One region of the Bhargavaea ullalensis genome, then DNA from elsewhere that is predicted to be linked to it. Evidence: predicted binding sites of a transcription regulator. Region 1 holds the regulator's gene; the other holds the start of a gene.
The links. Region 1 encodes NrdR, which represses ribonucleotide reductase genes. Its sites were predicted from a motif close to AACACNATATATNGTGTT; they were not measured.
Positions count from the first base shown of each region.

Region 2: the regulator NrdR is predicted to act here: its motif matches at 5,553-5,570, upstream of ACFFIY_RS10825 (vitamin B12-dependent ribonucleotide reductase).

Region 1 covers NZ_JBHLWY010000014.1:37,155-48,637, forward strand. The annotation lists gene ACFFIY_RS03760 (DUF4097 family beta strand repeat-containing protein) at 1-172, shown strand, start outside; gene ACFFIY_RS03765 (dUTP diphosphatase) at 266-751, opposite strand; gene ACFFIY_RS03770 (sigma-w pathway protein ysdB) at 843-1,238, shown strand; gene ACFFIY_RS03775 (DUF1294 domain-containing protein) at 1,261-1,530, opposite strand; gene rplT (50S ribosomal protein L20) at 1,613-1,972, opposite strand; gene rpmI (50S ribosomal protein L35) at 2,016-2,216, opposite strand; gene infC (translation initiation factor IF-3) at 2,245-2,808, opposite strand; gene thrS (threonine--tRNA ligase) at 3,183-5,120, opposite strand; gene dnaI (primosomal protein DnaI) at 5,475-6,422, opposite strand; gene ACFFIY_RS03805 (replication initiation and membrane attachment family protein) at 6,423-7,793, opposite strand; gene nrdR (transcriptional regulator NrdR) at 7,824-8,288, opposite strand; gene speD (adenosylmethionine decarboxylase) at 8,460-8,840, opposite strand; gene ACFFIY_RS03820 (glyceraldehyde-3-phosphate dehydrogenase) at 9,109-10,131, opposite strand; gene coaE (dephospho-CoA kinase) at 10,258-10,854, opposite strand; gene mutM (bifunctional DNA-formamidopyrimidine glycosylase/DNA-(apurinic or apyrimidinic site) lyase) at 10,869-11,483, opposite strand, start outside.
Region 2 covers NZ_JBHLWY010000042.1:146,918-158,400, reverse strand. The annotation lists gene gcvT (glycine cleavage system aminomethyltransferase GcvT) at 1-77, shown strand, start outside; gene gcvPA (aminomethyl-transferring glycine dehydrogenase subunit GcvPA) at 99-1,445, shown strand; gene gcvPB (aminomethyl-transferring glycine dehydrogenase subunit GcvPB) at 1,438-2,925, shown strand; gene ACFFIY_RS10835 (rhodanese-like domain-containing protein) at 4,032-4,412, opposite strand; gene lipM (octanoyltransferase LipM) at 4,564-5,397, shown strand; gene ACFFIY_RS10825 (vitamin B12-dependent ribonucleotide reductase) at 5,602-8,163, shown strand; gene ACFFIY_RS10820 (hypothetical protein) at 8,308-8,733, shown strand; gene aroQ (type II 3-dehydroquinate dehydratase) at 8,793-9,233, shown strand; gene ACFFIY_RS10810 (M24 family metallopeptidase) at 9,236-10,300, shown strand; gene efp (elongation factor P) at 10,321-10,878, shown strand; gene ACFFIY_RS10800 (SpoIIIAC/SpoIIIAD family protein) at 11,059-11,262, shown strand; gene ACFFIY_RS10795 (hypothetical protein) at 11,272-11,483, shown strand, end outside.

The DNA.
Region 1 (11,483 bases):
CATCCGGGTCCTGACCCGCATAATGCCGCAGGATGCCGTGATCCGGGTCCGGTCGACCCACGCCAAGCCGGATATTTTTGGAAGCAGCGAATCGGAACAATCTTTCGGCAGCGGCTCCCATACCGTCCGGCTTGAAACAGACAACGGCCATATTTCCATCCAACAAGGTTGAAAAAGCGCCTCTTAATCAAACAGAAAGCAAGGAACCGCCGAAAATTCGGGTTCCTTGCTTCTTTTCGGCGGATCAAATATTGTCCCGCTCTTTTCAGTAGCCCTGCCGCTGACGATTGTAATTCTCTTCATTTTTGCTTTCATACGCATCCACAATGGCTTCTGTCCCGAAACCGAGTTCCCGGGCGATTGCGCGGTAGGCTATCCAGATTTCCCGGTAATTCTCCGGTGACGGGTTGTCCGCAAACTTCAGGATCCGCCCTTGCGCGAGAAGGAACAGCGACGTGAGATCGCCGGCAACGTCCCCCTCCGGCCATTCCTCCAGTCCGTCAAGCCCCTGCAGGATTCCGAGCGACAGCAGGAAATGAACCGAATCCACGTATTCCTCCAGGATGACCGGATCCGGAGAAGGCCCTTTGCGGCTCCAGAACTTGAAGCACCGGGTTTCATTGGCCAGCTCGGCGAGTTCCACGGTGAGCGCCAGCACTTTCTTCTGGAACAGCTCCCCTTCCACTCCGTTCACCTGTTCGATATACCGGTCCAGTTCGTGTTGCATCTGGAACATTTTTTGCAGCTTCATCTGAACATCCCCCAACTTTTTTTGAATATCTTGAAACCAATCCGCTTTCCGTCCGTATACAAAGAGAATACGTATGTGCAGAGGGGGCAGCATGGTGGCTTTGATCATCCGCGTGGCGGTTATTGCGCTTATCATTTATCTTTTTTACCGGGGCGTGCGGTATCTCACCGATCCGAAGCGCAAGCTCGATGATGCCTACGAGCAGGAGCGCTATTATTTTTACGATGATGTGAAGAACGTCAGAAAGAACTTTTTCATCACGTATAAAGGGGCCATGTTCGAAGGTGAAAAGTACCTTGGCACGACAACGGAGGCATTTGAAGTCGTTTCCATCTTTGTCTGGGTGCGGGATGAAACGAAACTACAAGGATTTACAAGAGAGGATTTCCTCTTTCTCGAAAGCGAAATCAAAATGAATTATCCGAATGCCAAAATCAGCTGGAAAAATCCGATCGAACAATTGATGAAGCAAGGCGGTACCGCTTGATGGCGGAACCTCCCCGCTTTTTTCATGCGGAAACTTTCAGCCAGAGGCAGACCCCTGCGTAAAAAAGCGAGAGAGAGAGAAAGCCGAGTCGGAATGACGTGTGCAGCGTTTTGTGGCGGAACACCTGCATGCCGAGATAACTTCCAATTCCGCCGCCGAGCAGCGCCACGGTCCAGAGTGTCTTTTCCGGGATCCGCCACTGCTTTTGTTTTGCCCGCCGCTTGTCCAGGCCCATCAGGGTAAATCCGTAAAGTGACATGATGCCGACCCATGTGATCAAAACATTTTCCATTCGGGGTCTCCTTTTCTTCGGACAAGCCGGAGGAAATAAGTGCAAAAAAAGCCGGCGGGATAAACCGCCGGCTCTTTGAGAATCAGTTGTTGACAGCTTTTTTCGCAGCGTCCGCAAGTTGTGCGAAAGCCTTCTCGTCCGTTACGGCGAGGTCAGCCAGCATTTTCCGGTTGACGTCAATGCCCGCAACTTTGAGGCCGTGCATGAGACGGCTGTAGGAAAGGCCGTTCAGGCGTGCAGCCGCGTTGATACGTGCGATCCACAGTTTGCGGAAGTCGCGCTTTTTCTGGCGACGGTCACGGTATGCATATTGCAGGGACTTCATGACCTGTTGGTTAGCTGTTTTGTAGAGTGTATGTTTCGAACCGTAGTAGCCTTTTGCAAGTTTAAGAACTCGATTACGACGCTTGCGCGTCACTGTACCGCCTTTTACGCGTGGCATTGGTTTTCCCTCCTGGTGTTTCGTTGTGTGTGTGGATTCTGAATTACTTCATGTATGTGAGCATGGATTTGATGCGTTTGAAGTCGCCTTTGGAAACGAGCGTCGATTTGCGCAGGTGGCGCTTCTGCTTCGTCGATTTGTTGGCGAACAAGTGGCTTGTGTATGCACGGCCGCGCTTCAGTTTGCCGGAACCTGTGCGCTTGAAGCGTTTTGCGGAACCGCGGTGTGTTTTCATTTTTGGCATTTCGTGATCCTCCCAATCCTTTGCAGGTTTATTTCTTTTCGTTGATCGGCGCCATCTGAAGGAACATGCTGCGGCCTTCCATCTTCGGACGCTGTTCGACCGTTCCGACTTCCTTGCATTCCTCTGCAAAGCGTTCGAGGACGCGCTGGCCGATCTCCTTGTGGGTGATCGCCCGGCCGCGGAAACGGATGGACGCTTTCACCTTGTCCCCGTGTTCAAGGAACTTGATGGCGTTGCGGAGCTTGGTCTGGAAGTCATGCTCGTCGATCGACGGGCTCAGGCGGACTTCCTTGATGTTGATGACTTTCTGGTTTTTGCGTGCTTCGCGTTCTTTCTTCTGCTGCTCGAATTTGAACTTCCCATAGTCCATGATCCGGGCTACAGGCGGTTTCGCATTCGGTGCGACGAGGACCAGGTCCAAATTGGCACGTGCAGCAATTTCAAGCGCTTCGTTCCGCGTTTTAATGCCCAGCTGATCACCGTTGTGATCGATGATGCGGAGCTCCCGGGAGCGGATGCCCTCATTGACAAATTTGTCTCGGTTATCTCTGCTAATCGTAAGCCACCTCCGTGTAGTATATCGCGAATACATGGTTTGGGTAGGCCCGCCGGGGATCTCTCCCTCCGTGGCCAATCCGAATAAGAAAACGGGTGGACATGGAAGATGTCCACCCGCTTATGTGACCGTGCGAAGCCTGCACGGAGCGTCACAATGGTGCTAACCTGCCAACAGCCGAAGCGTCGATCAGGTGAGAAGCGGGCGGCTTCTTCTTCTACCACAAACTGTATTCCTTAACCTTAACTACTTTATCATATGCATCGAGATCTTGTCAATGGCTGTTTCGGACTTTGTGAATGACCTGGTTTCCGTTGCAGGCGCGCAGCGGCGAGGAGACCGCAGCCATGCCCTCCGCAGGCGAGTGCCCGGAGCGGAAATCAACATGCCCCTGCTCTCCCTGCAAGAAATCAGTCCTTCGAGTCTACGACTTCCTTGAGCAGGGCGACAAAGTCTTCGAGCGGCATGCTTTCGGATTTCTGCTCGCCGTACTTGCGGACATTGACTTCGCCGGCTTCCGCTTCCTTGTCGCCGAGGACGAGCATGTACGGGATTTTCTGTGTCTGGGCTTCCCGGATTTTGTATCCGAGTTTTTCATCGCGGTTGTCGACGTCCACACGGAATCCGCCGGCAAGGAGGACTTCACGTACTTTTTCGGCATAATCATGGTGGACATCCGGCGATACGGGGATCACTTCCACCTGGACCGGCGCCAGCCATGCAGGGAAGGCGCCTTTGTATTCTTCGATGAGGAACGCCACGAAGCGTTCCATCGTCGAGACCACGCCGCGGTGAATGACGACCGGACGGTGTTGTTTGCCGTCTTTGCCGATATAAGTCAGATCGAACCGCTCCGGCAGCAGGAAGTCCAGCTGGACGGTCGACAGGGTTTCTTCCTTGCCGATTGCAGTCTTCACCTGGACGTCCAGCTTCGGACCGTAGAATGCTGCTTCTCCGTCCGCCTCATAGTAGTCGAGGCCGAGGTCGTCCATCGCTTCTTTCAGCATGCTCTGCGCCTTGTTCCACATTTCATCGTCGTCAAAGTACTTTTCCTTGTCTTCCGGATCGCGGTAAGACAGGCGGAACGAGTAGTCTTCCAGCTTGAAGTCTTTGTAGACATCGATGATGAGCTCGACGACTTTTTTGAATTCGTCCTTGATCTGATCCGGACGGACAAAGAGGTGTGCATCGTTGAGCGTCATGCCGCGGACCCGCTGGAGGCCTGACAGCGCGCCGGACATTTCGTACCGGTGCATCGTTCCGAGTTCCGCAATGCGAAGCGGCAAGTCTCGGTACGAATGGATGCCGTTTTTGTACACCATCATATGGTGCGGGCAGTTCATCGGACGGAGAACAAGTTCTTCATTGTCCATCTGCATCGGCGGGAACATGCTGTCCTGGTAGTGATCCCAGTGGCCGGAAGTTTTGTACAGTTCGACGTTCGCCATCACCGGCGTATAAACGTGGTCATAGCCGAGCTTCTCTTCCTTGTCGACGATGTAGCGCTCGACGATGCGGCGGATGGTCGCGCCTTTCGGCAGCCAGAGCGGAAGTCCCTGCCCGACAAGCAGGTTGTTCGTGAACAGGTCGAGTTCCTTCCCGATTTTCCGGTGGTCGCGCTCTTTCGCTTCTTCCAGCAGGCGGAGGTGTTCCTGGAGTTCTTCCTTTTTGAAGAACGCCGTGCCGTAGATTCGCTGGAGCATTTTATTGTCCGAGTTGCCGCGCCAGTAGGCACCGGCGATGCTGAGCAGCTTGAACTCGCGGATCTTGCCGGTAGACGGCAGGTGGACGCCACGGCACAGGTCAAAGAACTCTCCCTGGTAGTAGATCGTCACGGATTCGCCTTCAGGGATGGCGTCAAGCAGTTCCAGCTTGTATTCGTCGCCGATCTCCTCATAGATTTTGCGCGCTTCCTCACGAGACACTTCTTTGCGGACAATCTCCAGGTTCTCGTTGACGATCTTTTTCATTTCCTTCTCGATTTCCGGCAGGTCTTCAGCCGTAATCGGTTCCGGTGAATCAAAGTCATAATAGAATCCATTTTCGATGACCGGACCGATTCCGAGCTTGACTCCCTTGAACAGGCGCTTGACGGCCTGGGCGAGCACGTGGGCGGTCGTATGGCGCAGGATTTCCAGTGCTTCCGGCGCATCCGGCGTAATGATTTCAATGTCGCCGTCTTCCTCGATCGGCGTGCGGAAATCCACCAGGCGGCCGTTGATCTTCCCGGCGAGCGCCTTTTTACGGAGTCCCGGACTGATCGACTGGGCTACGTCTTCTGTTGTCGTTCCGCTCGGGAATTCCTTGATCGCCCCGTCCGGGAATTTCAGTTTGATTTGTTCTGACATGGCTTTTGTTCTCCTTTCTTGATGAACGCAAAAAAGCCCCGTCCCAAAAAGGGACGAGGCGTATGCTCGCGGTTCCACCCTTCTTCCTTCCGGCTGATTTGAAATCAGGCGGATGAAGCTCTGCATCGGTTAACGGTCCGGTGCCGTCACGGGCTGTCCCAAAACATCAGGAGTCGCCCGCGCTGCTCTGGGGTGGTCAATGCGGTCCCGCGCCATGGGGGCTTTCAGCCGGAGGCCCCGTTCTCTGTCTGGCCGGACTACCGAAAAGGTGTCCCCGTCCAAGCATTTGGAAGAAGTATTGAACCGAGTATAATCAATTCCGTGAAAAATTGCAACAGGATGTCTGCATTCGGATCACAGCTTTTCCCGGCGGTTCTGTCCGTCAAGCCGGACCGGAACCGTCATCGACCGAATCCGCTCCATGATCCTGCCTGCCTTGACGACTTCCTTGTCGCCGCGCTGCGTATAGGCCAAATGGTTCTCCAGCCCTTTGTAGTCGAAGTTCGACGTGAAGAAAGTCGGGAGCTGCTCGGACATCCGGTGATGCAGAATCGTGGCAAGCACTTCATCGCGTGTCCATGCGGTGAGCGTCTCCGCGCCCAGGTCATCGAGCATGAGGACCGGCGCTTTCTTGACGAACCCAATTTTCTCATCGAGCGACTGGTCCTGGATCGCCTGCTTCAGTTCGCGGAGAAATTCCGGAACGAAAACGAGGACGGACGGAATGTGCCGCTTCGCCAGTTCCCCGGCCACTGCCCCGAGCAGATAGGACTTGCCGGTGCCGAACGGCCCGTAAATGTACAGGCCTCTCGCCGGCAGCTCTTTCGTCCGGTCATATTGATCCAGGAATTCACCGATTTTCTCGACGGCAGCCAGCCGGGTGACTTCCGAGGACAATTCCACATCCTTGATCTCCAGCCCGATCATTTCCTTCGGCATATGCATGCTGCGGATCATCGACGAGACTTTTTTGTGCTCGGTGTCGATCGACTTTTTCCTGCACATGACGTAGTCGACGCCGATGGAGCCCCTCTCGATGATGAGCTTGGGCTCATAGCCTTTGACGACGTTGATGCATCCTTCCAGGTCCGGGCACCCGGAGCAATCGTGCGACTGGGTCACGTATTCATACAGCTTCCCCATTCCCCGGTCGACCATTCCCTTGCTCACTTCCCCGGAATGCTCTTCCAAGAACGCCTGGACTCCCGGATGGTCGAGGATTTCACTCCGGATCGATTCATAGCGTTCGGCAAACTTCGGGGCATTGACGACCCGCTTCAATGTGTCTCTGATCGGTTCCAATTATTCTGCACCGCCTTCCGCCATTCCAAATTTCTGTATCAGGCGAAGTCTACGCGCCTCAATTTCCGGGTTCGCTTCCTGGCTTTCAGGCAGCGCCTCGGGCTTGTCGTCTTTTTTATAAAACCAGTCCGGTACACTTTCGGTCTTGCCGCCGCCTTTTCTGCCTGCGGACGGCTTCCCGCCTTCCTGCTTCCAGTTCATGTATTTATCATGCTCGGTCCGCGCAAGCTCCAGCGCTTCCCTGGCCGTGCCGACTTTCTTTGCCATCCAGTGGGAAGCGATCCGCTCCACGTAATTGTTCGTCAGCTTGCCGTCGTTTCTCAGCAGCACGTATTGGAGCAGCACGTTCACGACGCCTGTGGGCAGTCCATGCTCCAGCACCAGCTTCTGGGCGAGCCGCACGTCGATCTGCATCGGCTCACGGCCGTTGTTGAGCTGCCGGAGCATCTCGACCGGAGGAATGGCTTCAAGGTAATCGGCCAGTTCATCCTCTTTTGTTTTCGCCGGACCCGCCGCCTGCTGCGGCGCCTGGCCTCCGGACGGGATCTTCTCCACCCTCGGCGCGCTTTTTGAGACGGAGAGCTTATAATAATCGGCGGCGGCCCGCTTCAGGCGCTCGTCCGTCAGATGGGCGTCCTGGTCGATTGCGAGCAGCACCACCTGCTGCATTTCCAGCGGAGAGAGCGCATAAAGAAAAGCCAGCCGGGCAATCATGTCCTTCGCAGCCGGCGTGAAAGCTTTCCTCGGCACGAGATGAGCCGAGAGTCCCTCATAAAGCAGCGAAAAATCAAAATCATGGCCATCGAACGCCAGCTTGGCGGGACGTGCATTCTTTTCGTATGTATTCGGATCATCGGGTTCAGACGCCCGCGCGGTCACCGGCTTGTACACATCCATGAACGAGCGGGAAACCTCTTCGTATCCGGCTGGGACCGGACTGGTCAGGAACCGCTGCATGAGACGCTTATAGGCCGGTGCCCCGATTTTGCCGTACAAAAACATTGACAGGATCGGGTCATGGAAGAAAGTTTCAGGGTCCAGCGGCGGCTGGAGCTCATACAGGAACGACCGGCTGTCGCCTTCCGCTTTCCGGTAAGTTTTCAGCAGGCCGATCCCTTCCAGGGAAAGTCGCGCCTCAAAAAGCCGGCCGACCGGCATGCCGAGCATGTTCAGAAGATGGTAATGATTCGATTCGGCCCCGCCGTCCCGATCCGCCTCATCCCACAGGGTAAAGAGAACCGCCATCGCCTCATGGCCGACAAGCGGCTGGTAAAGCCCGGTGAGGATCTGGCGGTCAAAATCCGAAAACGGATAAGGAAGCCGGACGCAATATGCATCCGACGGCTGCAATTCTTTATAGAGCGGATTCATGTTAACATCCTTTCATTCCGTCGGCAGGCTTCAGAGTTCATCCTCCTTTTTCAGGAGATCCTTCAGTTCTTCGATAAATACATTGATGTCCTTGAATTGGCGGTAGACGGAGGCGAACCGGACATAGGCGACATCGTCGATCTCCGCCAGCCGCTCCATCACCATTTCTCCGACGCCTTCCGACTTCACCTCTGCATTGCCTTGCCGGCGAAGTTCCTTCTCGATCGAAAAGACGATCCCCTCAAGGACATCAAGCGGCACCGGACGTTTCTCGCAGGCACGGATGAGTCCGCGCAGTACTTTTTCCCGGCTGAATTCCTCGCGGGAGCCGTCTTTCTTCACGACGATGAGCGGCATTTCCTCGACTTTTTCAAATGTGGTGAACCGGTAGCCGCATGCTTCGCACTCTCTGCGGCGCCGGATCGCCTTGCTTTCATCCACTGGCCGGGAATCGACGACTCGGGTCCCGTTATGCTGACAAGCCGGACACTTCATCGTGATCCCTGCTTTCCGATTATGATGACTCCATTATAACAGACATCCGCCGCCGCCGAAACGGGTTCTGCCCGCCCGCGTTCCGAAAAGGCGGTCCTGCGGGCGGACAATCAAAAAAGCAGGAGCCCGGAGACCCCTGCCAAATTCAGTTTCATCATTTATTTGAATGGTTCAGGCCAGTCCGGCGGCCGGTTGAGGCGTTGCCACCGGGCCCATGCCCCTCGGCAGCTCAACCATCTGCCGGCTTTTCGCCCCAAGTGCTTCCGCGATATACTTCGCCGCAATCGTCGGATCCAGATCACCGCATGTGTACACATCGATGCTCGCATAGCCGTGTTCCGGAAAGCTGTGGATGGTCAGGTGCGATTCCGAGATGATGACGACGCCGCTGACGCCTTGAGGTGCAAATTTGTGAAATGCCACTTCCCGCACCTCGGCTCCCGAACGGAGTGCCGCATCGACGAATGTCTGCTCGATGAACGGCATGTCGTTGAGCTTGTCAAAATCACATTCCCAAAGTTCTGCAATTACATGACGACCCATCGTTTCCATGGTTCGTCCCCCCTTCATACAAAATGAATGCCGGAGTTCCGGCAAACGGGACACCACGGGGGAAAGTTAGTCCTAGAGGTCCTAACCCTTTAAGCGGCCCAGCGACACATTGGTCGGAATTATTATATGACGATGCGGCTTCCGGCGCAACCTCTAATCTAATATTCTTTACTCTCCCGGCTGCCGCCGGGACGACATTCCGAAGATTAAAGAGAAGAAGGGGAAAAACAGCTTGTTTTTCCCCTTCTTCCGCGGTATTCAAATATGATTATGCGTTCACTTTCGCTCCGAGTTCGGTGGCGACTTTTTTCGTCAGGTCGACGACGCGGGCAGAGTAGCCCCATTCGTTGTCATACCAGGCGAGGACCTTCACCTTGCGGTCGCCCATGACCATGGTGGTCAGGCCGTCGACCGTTGCAGAATGTGCATCCGTGTTGAAGTCCGTCGAGACGAGGGGCTCCGTCGTGTAGGCAAGGATCCCATCCATCGGGCCTTCCGATGCCCGGATAAAGGCGTCATTGACGATTTCCGGCGTGACGTCCGTCTTCAGGTCGACGACAAGGTCGACGAGGGAGACGTTCGGCGTCGGCACGCGGAGCGCCATTCCGTGCAGCTTGCCCTCAAGTTCCGGCAATACGAGGGAAAGGGCCTTCGCGGCGCCGGTCGTCGTCGGGATGATCGACTCTGCGCATGCACGCGCACGGCGCAGATCTTTGTGCGGGTTGTCGATGTTGTTCTGGTCATTCGTATACGCATGGATCGTCGTCATGAGGCCGCTTTCGATACCGAACTCATCATTCAGCACTTTTGCGACCGGCGCGAGGCAGTTCGTCGTGCAGCTGGCATTCGAGATGACATCATGCTTGTCGAGATCAAGCTTGTCGTCATTGACGCCCATCACGATGGTGACATCCTCATTCTTGCCCGGTGCAGTCAAGATGACTTTTTTGGCGCCCGACTGCAGATGGAGGGCAGCCTTGTCGCGCTCGTTGAACTTTCCGGTTGCTTCAATCACGATATCGACGCCGAGTTCCTCCCAGGGAAGCTTTGCAGGGTCGCGCTCTGAGATCAGCTGGACACGCTTGCCGTTGACGATGAGTGCATCCTCTTCGGTCAGCACGGTTCCTTCGAATCTTCCGTGCGTCGTATCATATTTCAATAGGTGTGCAAGCGTCTCAGACGGATAGCTTGCATTCACCGCCACGATATTCAGATCGTCCTCCAGGATGGCCTGGCGGAACACCATGCGGCCGATGCGGCCGAATCCGTTGATCGCAATTGAAGTTGTCATGATGATCCTCCCATTAACTGTGTTATACTCATTTTCTTTTATCCTCAATTAGTATAGCACATTTTACAGAAAGTGCGTCTCCAAACGGACAACGCCCGGAAGTTCCGCAATTCAGAAATCCGGCGCTCAGGGTATTGCCCGCCAGCCTTCCAGGATTTGGTCAAGCTGCCTGGCGGTCTCCGCAAGCGTTCCGTTGTTGTAAATGACCGCGTCCGCCCCCTTTTCCTTTTCGGAAACCGGGAGCTGCGAAGCGATCCTTGCCCTCGCCTCCTGCTCGGTGAATCCGTTGCGCTCCATCAGTCTGAGGAGTTGAGTGTCTTCAGTGACGGAGACAACGAGTATTTTATCGACCAAATGCTGGAGACGGCTTTCAAACAGCAGCGGAATATCCATGATGACCGTGTTCCAGCCATCCGCCAGAAACTCATCTCGCTGCTTGAGCATCTCTTTGCGGATTGCAGGATGAATGATGTCATTGAGTCTTTTCCGTTCTGCAGGGTCATTGAAGATCAGTTCGCCGACGAGCCGCCGGTCCATCGTCCCGTCTTGCGTGATGACCCGGTCCCCGAACGCCCTGCGTATTTCCTCAAGCGCCGGCTGCCCGGGTTCCACAACAACCCGGGCCACCAGGTCTGCGTCTACGACCGGGTAGTTCCGTTCCGCCAGCATGTGCGATACGGTACTCTTTCCGCTTGCGATGCTTCCCGTCAATCCGATGATCATACTCAGTCCTCCAATCAATGCTGGCATTTCGGGCAATAAACAGACGTCCGCCCGCCGATCGTCCGGCGTTTTGTCTCGCTGCCGCAGTCAGGGCAGTGCTTTTTTCCGTACATCCGGAGTCTGTCCTGCATGGAACCGGCTTGCCCGTTGATGTTGCGGTAGTCGGAGATCGAACTGCCCCCCGCCTCCACCGCTTCACGCAGGATCTCCACGATCGAGCGAAACAGTTTGGCACGCCGCTCCATGGAAATCCGTCCGGTTTTCCTGGCCGGGTGGATTCCCATGCGGAACAGGGCTTCGGTTGCATAGATGTTGCCGCACCCTGAGATCACATGGCCGTCCATGATCGTTTCCTTGATCGGCTTGTCCCTGTATTTCCGGGAGGCGCTCAGCTCCAGAAAATGCCCTTCCGCCTCTTCATCGAACGGCTCCGGTGCCATGGCGAGCAGCGGCGGGTGATCGGATTCCTCCCCGATCAGCCGAAGTTCTCCGAAGCGCCGGATATCCGCGTAGACGAGCAGTCCCCCGTCTTCCATTTCGAAGATGACATGAATATGACGGCGGAATTTTCCTTCTGTCACTTCATCAAGGCTCCCGACTGCGAACCAGGCACCCGACATGCCAAGGTG
Region 2 (11,483 bases), on a different contig from region 1:
TGGAAGTTGAAGTGAGGAAGCGCCGCCTGAAGGCCAAAATCGTGGAAACCCCGTTCTATAAGCGTTCGAAATCCTAACGAAGAGAGGTCAAGATCATAATGAAGCACCGCTATCTGCCGATGACCGAAACCGACAAAAAGGAAATGCTCGACACGATCGGCATTGATTCGATCGATGAACTGTTTGCCGATATTCCTGAAAAAGTGCGCTTTGAGCGCGATTATGACATCAAGCCAGCACTTTCTGAAACCGATCTGCTGAAAGAGCTGGCCGCCCTTGCAGGCCAAAATGCCGACAGCCGTTCGCATGCCTCGTTCATCGGGGCGGGCGTCTATGACCATTACAAGCCGGTCATCGTCGACCATGTCATTTCCCGTTCGGAATTTTACACAGCCTATACGCCTTATCAGCCGGAACTGTCGCAGGGCGAGCTGCAGGCAATTTTCGAGTTCCAGACGATGATCTGCGAACTGACCGGAATGGACATCGCCAACTCGTCGATGTACGACGGCGGCACTTCGCTGGCGGAGGCAGGCACGCTTGCCGCGGGACATACGCGACGCAAGAAACTTCTGATTTCGGAAGCGGTCCATCCGGAATACCGGGACGTCGTCCGCACCTATGCGGCGGGCCAGTCCGTCGAAGTCGTCGAAGTCCCGCTCAAGGACGGCAAGACCGATGCGGATGCGCTCGCCTCGATGATCGACGGCGACACGGCGGCCGTTATGGTCCAGTACCCGAACTTCTTCGGCCAGATCGAAGACATTGGCCATTTCGCGGATTTAGCCCATGAACAGAAGGCGCTCTTCGTCGTTTCCGCGAATCCGCTCGCACTCGCCGTCCTGACGCCGCCGGGCAAACTCGGTGCAGACATCACGGTCGGCGATGCGCAGCCGTTCGGCATTCCCGAATCGTTCGGCGGACCGCACTGCGGCTACTTCGCCGTAACCGAGAAGCTAATGCGGAAAGTGCCGGGCCGCCTCATCGGCGAAACGAACGACGAACAGGGCCGCCGCGGCTATGTTCTCACCCTTCAGGCCCGCGAACAGCACATCCGCCGGGAAAAGGCGACGTCCAACATCTGCTCGAATCAGGCGCTCAACGCACTTGCCGCTTCCGTCGCCATGACGGCGCTCGGCCGCAACGGCGTGCGGGAAATGGCGATCCAGAACATTTCAAAGACCCGATACGCCATCGAAGCGTTCAAGGCGGCCGGCTTTGACGTGAAATTCGGCGGCCCGTGCTTCAATGAGTTCGTCGTGGACTGCAAAGAGCCGGTCGGGGAACTCAACAAGCGTCTGCTCGGCGCCGGCATCATCGGCGGCTACGACCTGGGGCTCATTTATCCCGAGTTCAAGAACCACGCGCTCCTCGCCGTCACCGAACAGCGGACCAAGGAAGAAATCGATGCACTTGTGCAGGAAATGGAGGCCATCCATGCATAACGAAAATCAGCCGCTCATTTTTGAAATCAGCAAAGAAGGACGGATCGGATACAGCCTTCCCGAACTGGATGTTCCGGAAGTCGATCTTTCAAGCTTCCTGCCGGAGGGACTGCTCCGGGAAGAGCCGGCAGCGCTGCCGGAAGTGTCGGAGCTGGACATCATGCGCCACTACACGGCGCTGTCCAATCGGAACCACGGCATTGATTCCGGATTTTATCCGCTCGGATCGTGCACAATGAAATACAATCCGAAAGTGAACGAGGCCGTTGCACGGCTTTCCGGATTCGCGGACATCCATCCGCTCCAGGACGAATCGTCGGTGCAGGGCGCGATGGCGCTTATGTATGATCTGCAGGAACATCTGGTGGAAATCACGGGGATGGACGAAGTGACGCTCCAGTCCGCCGCAGGCGCGCAGGGCGAATGGACGGCGCTTATGATGATCCGTGCCTTCCACGAAGCGAACGGTGACCATCAGCGCACGAAAGTCATCGTTCCGGACACGGCCCACGGCACGAACCCGGCATCCGCCGCGGTGGCCGGATTTGACACGGTCACGGTCCAGTCGAATGAAGACGGGCTCGTCGACCTGGAAGACCTGCGGAGAGTGGCGGGCGAAGACACCGCTGCGCTTATGCTGACGAACCCGAACACGCTCGGCCTGTTTGAAGAGCATATCCTGGAGATGGCCGAAATCATCCACGGCGTCGGCGGCAAGCTCTACTATGACGGCGCGAATCTGAATGCCGTCATGTCGAAGTCACGTCCGGGGGACATGGGCTTTGACGCCGTCCACCTGAACCTTCACAAGACGTTCACCGGTCCTCACGGCGGCGGCGGCCCGGGCTCCGGTCCGGTCGGCGTCAAGAAAGAGCTCATTCCTTACCTTCCGAAGCCGGTCCTCGTGAAGAAGGAAGACCGCTACACATTCGACTACGACCGCCCGCAGTCGATCGGCCGCGTCAAGCCGTTCTACGGCAACTTCGGCATCAACGTGCGTGCGTATGCCTACATCCGGTCGATGGGCGCGGAAGGGCTGAAGCTCGTTTCCGAGTATGCGGTCCTGAACGCGAATTACATGCTGCGCCGGCTTGCGCCGTATTTCGATACGCCGTATGAGCAGCACTGCAAGCATGAATTTGTCCTGAGCGGCCGCCGCCAGAAAAAACTCGGCGTTCGCACGCTGGACATCGCGAAGCGGCTGCTGGACTTCGGCTTCCACCCGCCGACTGTCTACTTCCCGCTCAACGTCGAGGAAGGCATGATGATCGAGCCGACCGAGACGGAGTCGAAGGAAACGCTGGACGCTTTCATCGACGCCATGATCCAGATTGCCAAGGAAGTCGAGGAAACGCCGGAAATCGTCCAGGAAGCCCCTCACACGACCGTCGTCACCCGACTCGACGAAACGAAGGCCGCGCGCAAGCCGGTCCTGAAATACGTCCGGAAAGAAGAATCCGAACCCGTTGCGGTGAACTGATCACCGGTATGGAAACAACAATAGACTGCAGCCAGAGTGAGCGTCATGCTCCTCTGGCTGCAGTTTTTACGTTCCAAGGGGTTTCCGATGCGGCCCCTTGCTCGAATTTGACATGATGAGTGCTAAATGAGGAGTATGAGGCGGGAAATCGGAGTAAGGGGATGGAATCGGAGTATGGGAGACGAAATCGGAGTATGGGATGGAAAATCGGAGTAAGGGAGATGGAATCGGAGTATGGGACGGAAAATCGGAGTAAGGGGGACGAAATCGGAGTATGGGATGGAAAATCGGAGTAAGGGGGATGGAATCGGAGTATGGGATGGAAAATCGGAGTAAGGGGGATGGAATCGGAGTATGGGACGGAAAATCGGAGTAAGGGAGACGAAATCGGAGTAAGGGACGGAATTTCGGAGTAAGGGAGACGAAATCGGAGTATGGGATGGAATTTCGGAGCAAGGGAGATGAAATCGGAGTAAGGGATGGAAAATCGGAGTATGGAAGCCAAATTCGGAGTATGGGTGGCGACGCACGCGGTAAGCGGGCGGATTTTTTTGACTGATGGAGTTCTTGGAAATGATCAATGATGCTGTCCGGGATGAGTGGAATCATAAAGGCTGTGAGTGAGCGCGTTGCGGGGGTGAGTGGAATCATAGACCTCGTGAGTGAGCGCGTTGCCCTGGTGAGTGGAATCATAGAGTTACCGAAGAGAGTGGATTCATGGAGCGATGCTGTCCGGTTCCCTGTGTGATTTCAATCAGAAGGAGAAGAAGTACACGGGATGGGCGGCTAAAGCGTCCGTCGAAGCCCCCGCGTTGCTGTCCAATGCTTCGCTCTTAGACGCAGAAAGAGCATTGCTTTCCAACGCTTCATTCTTGGACGCTGACAGAACGATGCCGCCAATCTTCGTATTGGCGCAGGCTGAGGCGGCGTCCGTATTTCGTCGACTGTTGGATTTTAAATAACTCTACCAAACAAGCGGAAGCAGGCGCTTTATACTTTTCCTGGAAGCCTCGCCAAGCCTGCCGGCGGCTGTGCTTGAGTGATTGAACCTAAAAAGCCGGACAGGAGAAGGGTCTCCTGTCCGGCTTTTGTTTGAGGGTCCGCGGTTATTTCGTTTTGATTTTACCGGTCCATTGGCGGAAGCCGCCTTTGAGCATGTAGAGTTGGCTGCAGCCGCGCTTTTTCAGGAACAGGGCGGCGCGTCCGCTGCGGGAACCGTTCTGGTCGTACAGGTAGACGGGCTTGTCCGGACGGATCTCCTTGTAGCGCTGGCGGAACTGGGTGAGCGGGATGTTCCGGGCGCCGAGGATGTGTCCGGCGTCGAAGTCCTTCGGTTCGCGCACGTCGATGAGCTGGGCCTTCCGGTAGCCTGCGATGAATTCGTCCTGGGTGAGCGGCGCCACGGCACCGCGGGTTCTGAGAACCGTAACGAGCATATAGACGATCATGGCAAACAAGATCGCCGCAATCAGATAAAGTGTAGTCAAAGCCGTTTTCCCCTTTCTCTCTCAAAATGATTATAAAAGAACTGGAGCATTCCGTCCACGTTCCCCGAAATTTATTCACCGGACCGGCAAAAATTCAGCGTTGAAATATGATAAACTGGAACCATTGTGTTTTTCGAAAGGTGATGGTGAAATGTCGGAAAAATGGCTGTTCATCAATTCCGGACCCCAGAGTCCCTCTTACAATATGGCGCTCGATGAAGCGCTGCTCGATCTGCACAGCCGGGGGGTTATTCCTCCGGTGATCCGCTTTTATGAATGGAATCCGCCGACCTTGTCGATCGGTTATTTTCAGGAGGCCGAAAAGGCGGTGGACCTCGATTCGGTCCGCCGTCAAAATTTCGGCTTCGTGCGCCGTCCGACCGGCGGCAGGGCCGTTCTCCATGACCGCGAACTCACGTACAGTGTGATCGTCTCGGAATCCCATCCGCTTATGCCGGAGAGCGTGACGGAGGCCTATCGCGTGATCAGCGCGGGCCTGCTTCAAGGTTTCCGGAACCTCGGCCTTGACGCGGAACTGGCGGTTCCTGCCGGCCGCGAAGAACGTGAAGCGCTGAGAAAGCCGAAAAGCGCCGTCTGCTTTGATGCGCCGAGCTGGTATGAGCTCGTCGTCGAGGGCAGGAAGGCGGCGGGCAGCGCACAGACCCGCCAGAAGGGTGTCATCCTCCAGCACGGCGCGATTCCGGTCGGCCTGGATCTGGACAAGCTCGTTTCGGTGTTCCGCTTTTCGTCCGAAGAGCGGCGCAACGAAATGAAGCGCAAGCTCGAAGGGAAGGCAGTATCGATCGAGGGGCTGCTCGGGCGCCCGGTCGGCATGGACGTCTGTGCGGATGCGTTCCGCAGCGGCTTCCAAGAAGGGCTTGGCATCGAACTGGAAGACTACACCCCGACGGCTGAACAGGAAACACTCATCCGCCGGATCGAAGAGGAAAAATATGCTTCGGACCTATGGAATTACAGAAAGTGAAAACGGGTCTTTCGGCTCATTTTTAGCCACCCTTTTATTTCCATGCAAGCGGAAAAGCAAGCGCCCCAAAGGTCCGCGCTCCGCGTTCAAAAGTCAAGCGGAATTTCGATTCTTGAACCCGAGTTTCAATATGTAGTAGATTAGGGAAGTACATAAGCACAACATGTTGTATCAATACAGAAATAGACAGGAGGAGGTCATTTTATGGTCATCGCCTCTCAACAGAATCCGCCGGTGCTGGACAAGCAAAAACTGAACTCGGATATTTCTCGGTTCCCTCAGGTCCATCCGGTGACGGAAGATATGAAAATCACCCACAAAGGGGTTTCGCGGCTGGTCATGATCGACCGCTATTCGTTCAAGGACATGGAAAAGGAAACACTCGGCGAAGGGGATTTCGTCGTGCTTACGGTCAAGGAAGATCCGAAGTTCCCGGCAAGGGGACTCGGGTACATCCTGTCCGTCGACCGGGAAGCCGGCAGGGCGGAAGTTTGGATCGAGCCGGAATACCGGACCGCGATCGACAATCCCGACGAACAGGAAAAAGGCATCGTCTCCCGGCCGCTCGAAGTGATCGAGAAGCCGCTTGAAGTGTTCTATGAACAGATTGCCCTGCGCAACGCGACCGGCCTCGCCTCCGTCGAGCAGGACGAAAAAAAGCGCTCCGAATCATTCAGCCGCTTCTACCGCGAACTGGTCTCGCTGAACTTCATCCCGGCAGGCCGTGTCCTGTACGGCGCGGGTTCGGAAACGGACGTGACTTACTTCAACTGTTACGTCATGCCGTTTGTCCCGGACTCCCGGGAAGGCATCTCCGACCACCGCAAGCAGGTCATGGAAATCATGAGCCGCGGCGGCGGCGTCGGCACAAACGGTTCGACGCTCCGTCCGCGCAACACGCTTGCACGCGGGGTCAACGGCAAGTCGTCGGGGTCTGTTTCCTGGCTGGACGACATCGCCAAGCTGACGCATCTTGTCGAACAGGGCGGATCACGCCGCGGTGCGCAGATGATCATGCTTGCGGACTGGCACCCGGACATCGCCGAATTCATCATTTCCAAAATGCAGAATCCCCGGATTCTCCGGTTCCTCGTCGAAAACACGGAAGATGAACAGATCCGAAAGCTTGCGAACGAAAAGCTGAAGTTCAAGCCGTTCACCCAGCAGGAAGAAGCCATGTACCAGGGGATCGTCAATTACAAGAACATCCCGGGACACGGCGGGTTCAATGAAGGCATCATCCGCGACGCCGAACAGAAGCTCCGCGACGGCGGCACTTATTCCGTCCACAATCCGGAATTCCTGACGGGCGCGAACATTTCGGTGACGCTGACCGACGACTTCATGAAAGCCGTGGAGGAAGACGGGGAGCACCGTCTCCGCTTCCCTTACGTCGAGCGCTACACACCGGAGGAAATGAAGCTCTACAATGAGGAATGGCACCAGACCGGCGACGTCCGCGAATGGGAAAAGCGGGGCTTCGCCATCCGCACCTACCGGACGATGAAGGCGCGCGAACTGTGGAACCTCATCAACATCTGCGCCACTTATTCGGCGGAGCCCGGCATCTTCTTCATCGACAATGCCAACGACATGACGAACGCCAAGGCATACGGGCAGCAGGTCGTAGCGACCAACCCGTGCGGTGAGCAGCCGCTCGCTCCTTACTCGGTCTGCAACCTGGCCGCCGTCAACCTCGCTGAAATGGCGGACCGCGACAAGATGGAAGTCGACTTCGGCAAACTCCGCGACACCGTCCGGACGGGTGTCCGCATGCAGGACAACGTCATCGACGCCACTCCGTACTTCCTGCCGGAAAACGAAAAGCAGGCACTCGGCGAGCGGCGGATCGGCCTCGGGGTCATGGGACTGGCAGACCTTCTGATCTACTGCGGCAAGCGCTACGGCTCTGAAGAAGGCAACCGCCTCGTTGAAGAGGTGTTCCGCACGATCGCCGAGACGGCCTACCGCGAATCGATCGACCTCGCCAAGGAAAAGGGAAGCTTCCCGTTCCTCGTCGGCGCAACCGAAGAAGAAACGAGGGCGCTGCGCGAGCGCTTCATCAGCACCGGCTTCATGGAAGGCATGCCGGAGGACGTCCGCGAAGGCGTGCTGGAGCACGGCATCCGCAATTCGCACCTCCTGACGGTCGCGCCTACGGGCAGCACTGGCACGATGGTCGGCGTCAGCACGGGCCTGGAGCCTTACTTCTCCTTCACCTACTACCGGAGCGGACGCCTCGGCAAGTTCATCGAAGTGAAGGCGGAAATCGTCGAAGAGTATCTGGACAGGCATCCGGAGGCCGATCCCGACCATCTTCCGGACTGGTTCGTCACCTCGATGGATCTCACGCCGGAAGAACACGCGGACGTCCAGTGCGTCATCCAGCGCTGGATCGACAGCTCCATCTCCAAGACGGTGAACGCGCCGAAAGGCTACACCGTGCAGCAGGTGGAGAGCGTCTACGAGCGCCTTTACCGCGGCGGTGCCAAGGGCGGCACGGTTTACGTCGACGGCTCCCGCGACTCCCAGGTGCTCACGCTCAAGGCGGAGGAAAACGACATGGACGAGCGGGTGGAAGAGAAAGTCGAGGAAAAGCGGCCGGTCGTGCTCGTGGATACGATCCAGGATCTCCGCTCGACCAATGTGACGATCGGTTCCGAAATCGGCGACACTTGCCCGGTCTGCCGAAAAGGGACTGTGGAAGAACTGGGCGGCTGCAATTCCTGCACGAACTGCGGCGCACAGCTGAAATGCGGTCTCTGATCGGAACGGACTTCACTTAATCCAATTATCCGCGGGGCGGACGCAGCCAAAACGGCGCGTCCGCCCCGTTTTGTGTGCAGGTATATTTTCGGCGGGAGAGAGGGAGGATGAAAATAAGACTGAGTTCGGAAGGATTGATGAATCATGGCCAAGAAGATGCCCTTCTGGACGGCCGGCGCCGTGGCGCTCATGACCTGCCTGGGATTGAAGTTCCTGCACTATTTCAAGTTCATCCGGTGGCATCCCGCAGGATGGACGGACAAAATCGGCGTGAAAAATGCCGCATGGCCGATTGACTGGGCCCTCTTGTTCGCAGGACTGTTTCTTGCCGCCCTCATTCTGTATTTCATTTCCCGCATGCTCGCGAAATGGCCGTCCGGCGTCACGGCGCTGATCATCGGAGTGGCGGCCGCTCTGCTCGCGGAATGGCTCATCTTCCGGCCGGACACCCTCTCCTCGTTCAAAGACAGATTGTCGGTTCCGTTCATCGTGCTCGTCCTCATTGCCGTCCGATTTGTCATGGAAACGGCCATCTTCCACAAAAAACGGCACCCCGACCCTCCGAAATGAGTTGTCCAGGCGCCCGCTTATGATAAAATGGGAAGGAAACTGCAGAAGGGGGTGGGCAAATGGAAATCCTTTGCCTGAACGGGCCGAACCTGAACCGGCTCGGCAAACGGGAGCCCGGCATATACGGGACGGAAACGCTCCGTGATGTGGAGGAACGGCTTGCCGGACTGGCAGCCGTTCACAACAGCCGCGTGGTGTTTTATCAGTCAAACCACGAGGGCCTGCTCATCGACCGGATCCACGAAGCGGCGGACGGCGGGACGGAGGGAATCATTTTCAATCCCGGCGCCTACACGCACACGAGCATCGCGCTCCGTGATGCGCTCGCCTCGGTTGCGCTTCCGGCCGTCGAGGTCCACATCTCGAACATACATACCCGGGAGGAATTCCGTCACCGTTCGCTCATTGCGCCGGTCTGCATCGGCCAGATCGCCGGGCTTGGCACGCAGGGCTACGAGCTCGCGCTGCTCGCCCTTCTTCGGCACGGAAAAGGGGAATGATCATGGACAAATTGAAGGCGTTCCGAAACACGTTTGAAGAAAACGGGATTGACGGCTTTCTCGTGACCGGCCCGTTCAACCGCAGATACATGACCGGCTTCACGGGGACGGCCGGCATTGCGGTCGTTTCGCGGGAAGATGCGGCGTTCATCACGGATTTCCGCTACACCGAACAGGCTGCCGAGCAAGTGAAGGGGTACCGGATCGTCAAGCAGTCCGGCACGCTTGCGGACGACGCGGCGAAAGTCATCGGGGAAATGGGAATCCGCAACATCGGCTTTGAGCAGGATACACTGCCGTATGCAGACTATGACCGTTTCCAACAGGCTGCGACCGATGTGGACTTTGTGCCGGTGTCCGGCGTCATCGAAAAACTCCGCATGTACAAGACGGATGAAGAGGCCCAGGTGCTCCGCGACGCCGCAAAAATTGCCGATGATGCGTTCAGTCACATCGTGAAGTTCATCCGGCCGGGCATCACTGAGCTGGATGTCTCCAATGAGCTGGAATTCTTCATGAGGCGGCAGGGGGCGACATCTTCTTCATTTGACATCATCGTCGCCTCCGGCAAGCGTTCAGCGCTCCCGCACGGGGTGGCGACAAACAAGGTGATCGAGCAGGGAGACATGATCACGCTTGATTATGGCGCGCTCTACAACGGCTATATTTCCGATATCACAAGGACGGTTTCCGTCGGCGAGCCGCCCGAAGAGCTGCGCAAAATCTACGGGATCGTGCTGGAAGCGCAAAAACGTGCATTAGCCGCTCTGAAACCGGGTATGACGGGAATAGAGGCGGATGCCGTTGCCCGCGATTACATCAAGGAACACGGATACGGAGAGGCGTTCGGTCACTCCACCGGCCACGGAATCGGTCTCGAAGTCCACGAACAGCCGGCCCTTTCCTTCCGCTCCGACACGAAGCTCGAGCCGGGCATGGCCGTCACGGTCGAACCGGGCATTTATGTGCCGGGACTCGGCGGTGTCCGCATCGAGGATGATGCGCTGATCACCGAAGGCGGTGCGGAAGTGCTCACTTCTTCACCGAAAGAACTTATCATCCTATAACAACCATTGGAGGAACCAACATGATTTCAGTCAACGACTTCAAGACCGGCCTCACGATCGAGGTCGACGGGGACATCTTCCGGGTGCTGGATTTCCAGCACGTCAAGCCCGGCAAGGGTGCCGCGTTCGTGCGCTCCAAGCTGCGCAACCTCAGAAACGGGAACGTCACGGAAAAAACGTTCCGCGGCGGTGAGAAAGTGGAGCGTGCGCAGATCGACAACCGGCGCATGCAGTACCTCTACGCAAACGGGGATGACCATGTCTTCATGGACAACGATTCATACGAGCAGATCGAGCTGAACGAATCCCAGATCGAGTATGAACTGAAATTCCTCAAGGAAAACATGGAAGTCCATGTGATCCAGTACCAGGGCGAGACGCTCGGCGTCGAACTGCCCGCGACCGTAGAACTGGAAGTGACGGAAACCGAGCCGGGCATCAAAGGCGACACGGCAAGCGGCGGCTCCAAGCCGGCCACGATGGAAACCGGACTGGTCGTCCAGGTTCCGTTCTTCGTCAACACCGGCGACAAGCTCATCATCAACACATCGGAAGGCGACTACGTCTCCCGCGCATAAGCGACGCAAGGCCTCCGCATCGGCGGGGGCCTTTTCATATGAAGAAAAACTCCCACATACAGTGAACAAGACGGCGGGCAGATCAACACTTCCGCCGGCCGGCAGGAGCGACGAGCGCCCCGCTGGTCCAAGCCGTCACTGGTTCGGTCCACTACAACGATAAAACGGGAGGTCCGCCGTTTGGAGCTTCAGGATATTCTCCGGGTGGCCGGCATCGGGCTGGTCATTGCCTTCCTTCACCTGTTTTTCGAGCATACAGGCAAGAAGGAATTCTCTTTTTTCCTGTTTTTTGTCGCCTATCTGTACATCACGGTCGAAATGCTCCGGTTTCTCCGGCTGTTTTTCAATGAAATCGTCGCTTTCTTTCAATGGCTGTCCGCGTGAGGCAGGGCAATGGACATTATCCTGACTGCGGTCATCGCCGCTTTCCTTCTGATGCTCATCCAGATGCACGCGCCGGGTCTTTTGCCGTTTTTCCTGATGATCTTTTATTTTCTGCTTCTTGCCCAGCTGACGATGAGACTCCTCATTCCGGCGATCCGGACGATCGCCGCCGCCGGATTGCCGGCGGGCGGCCTGGTGGCGCTGCTCGCGGGATCCGCGCT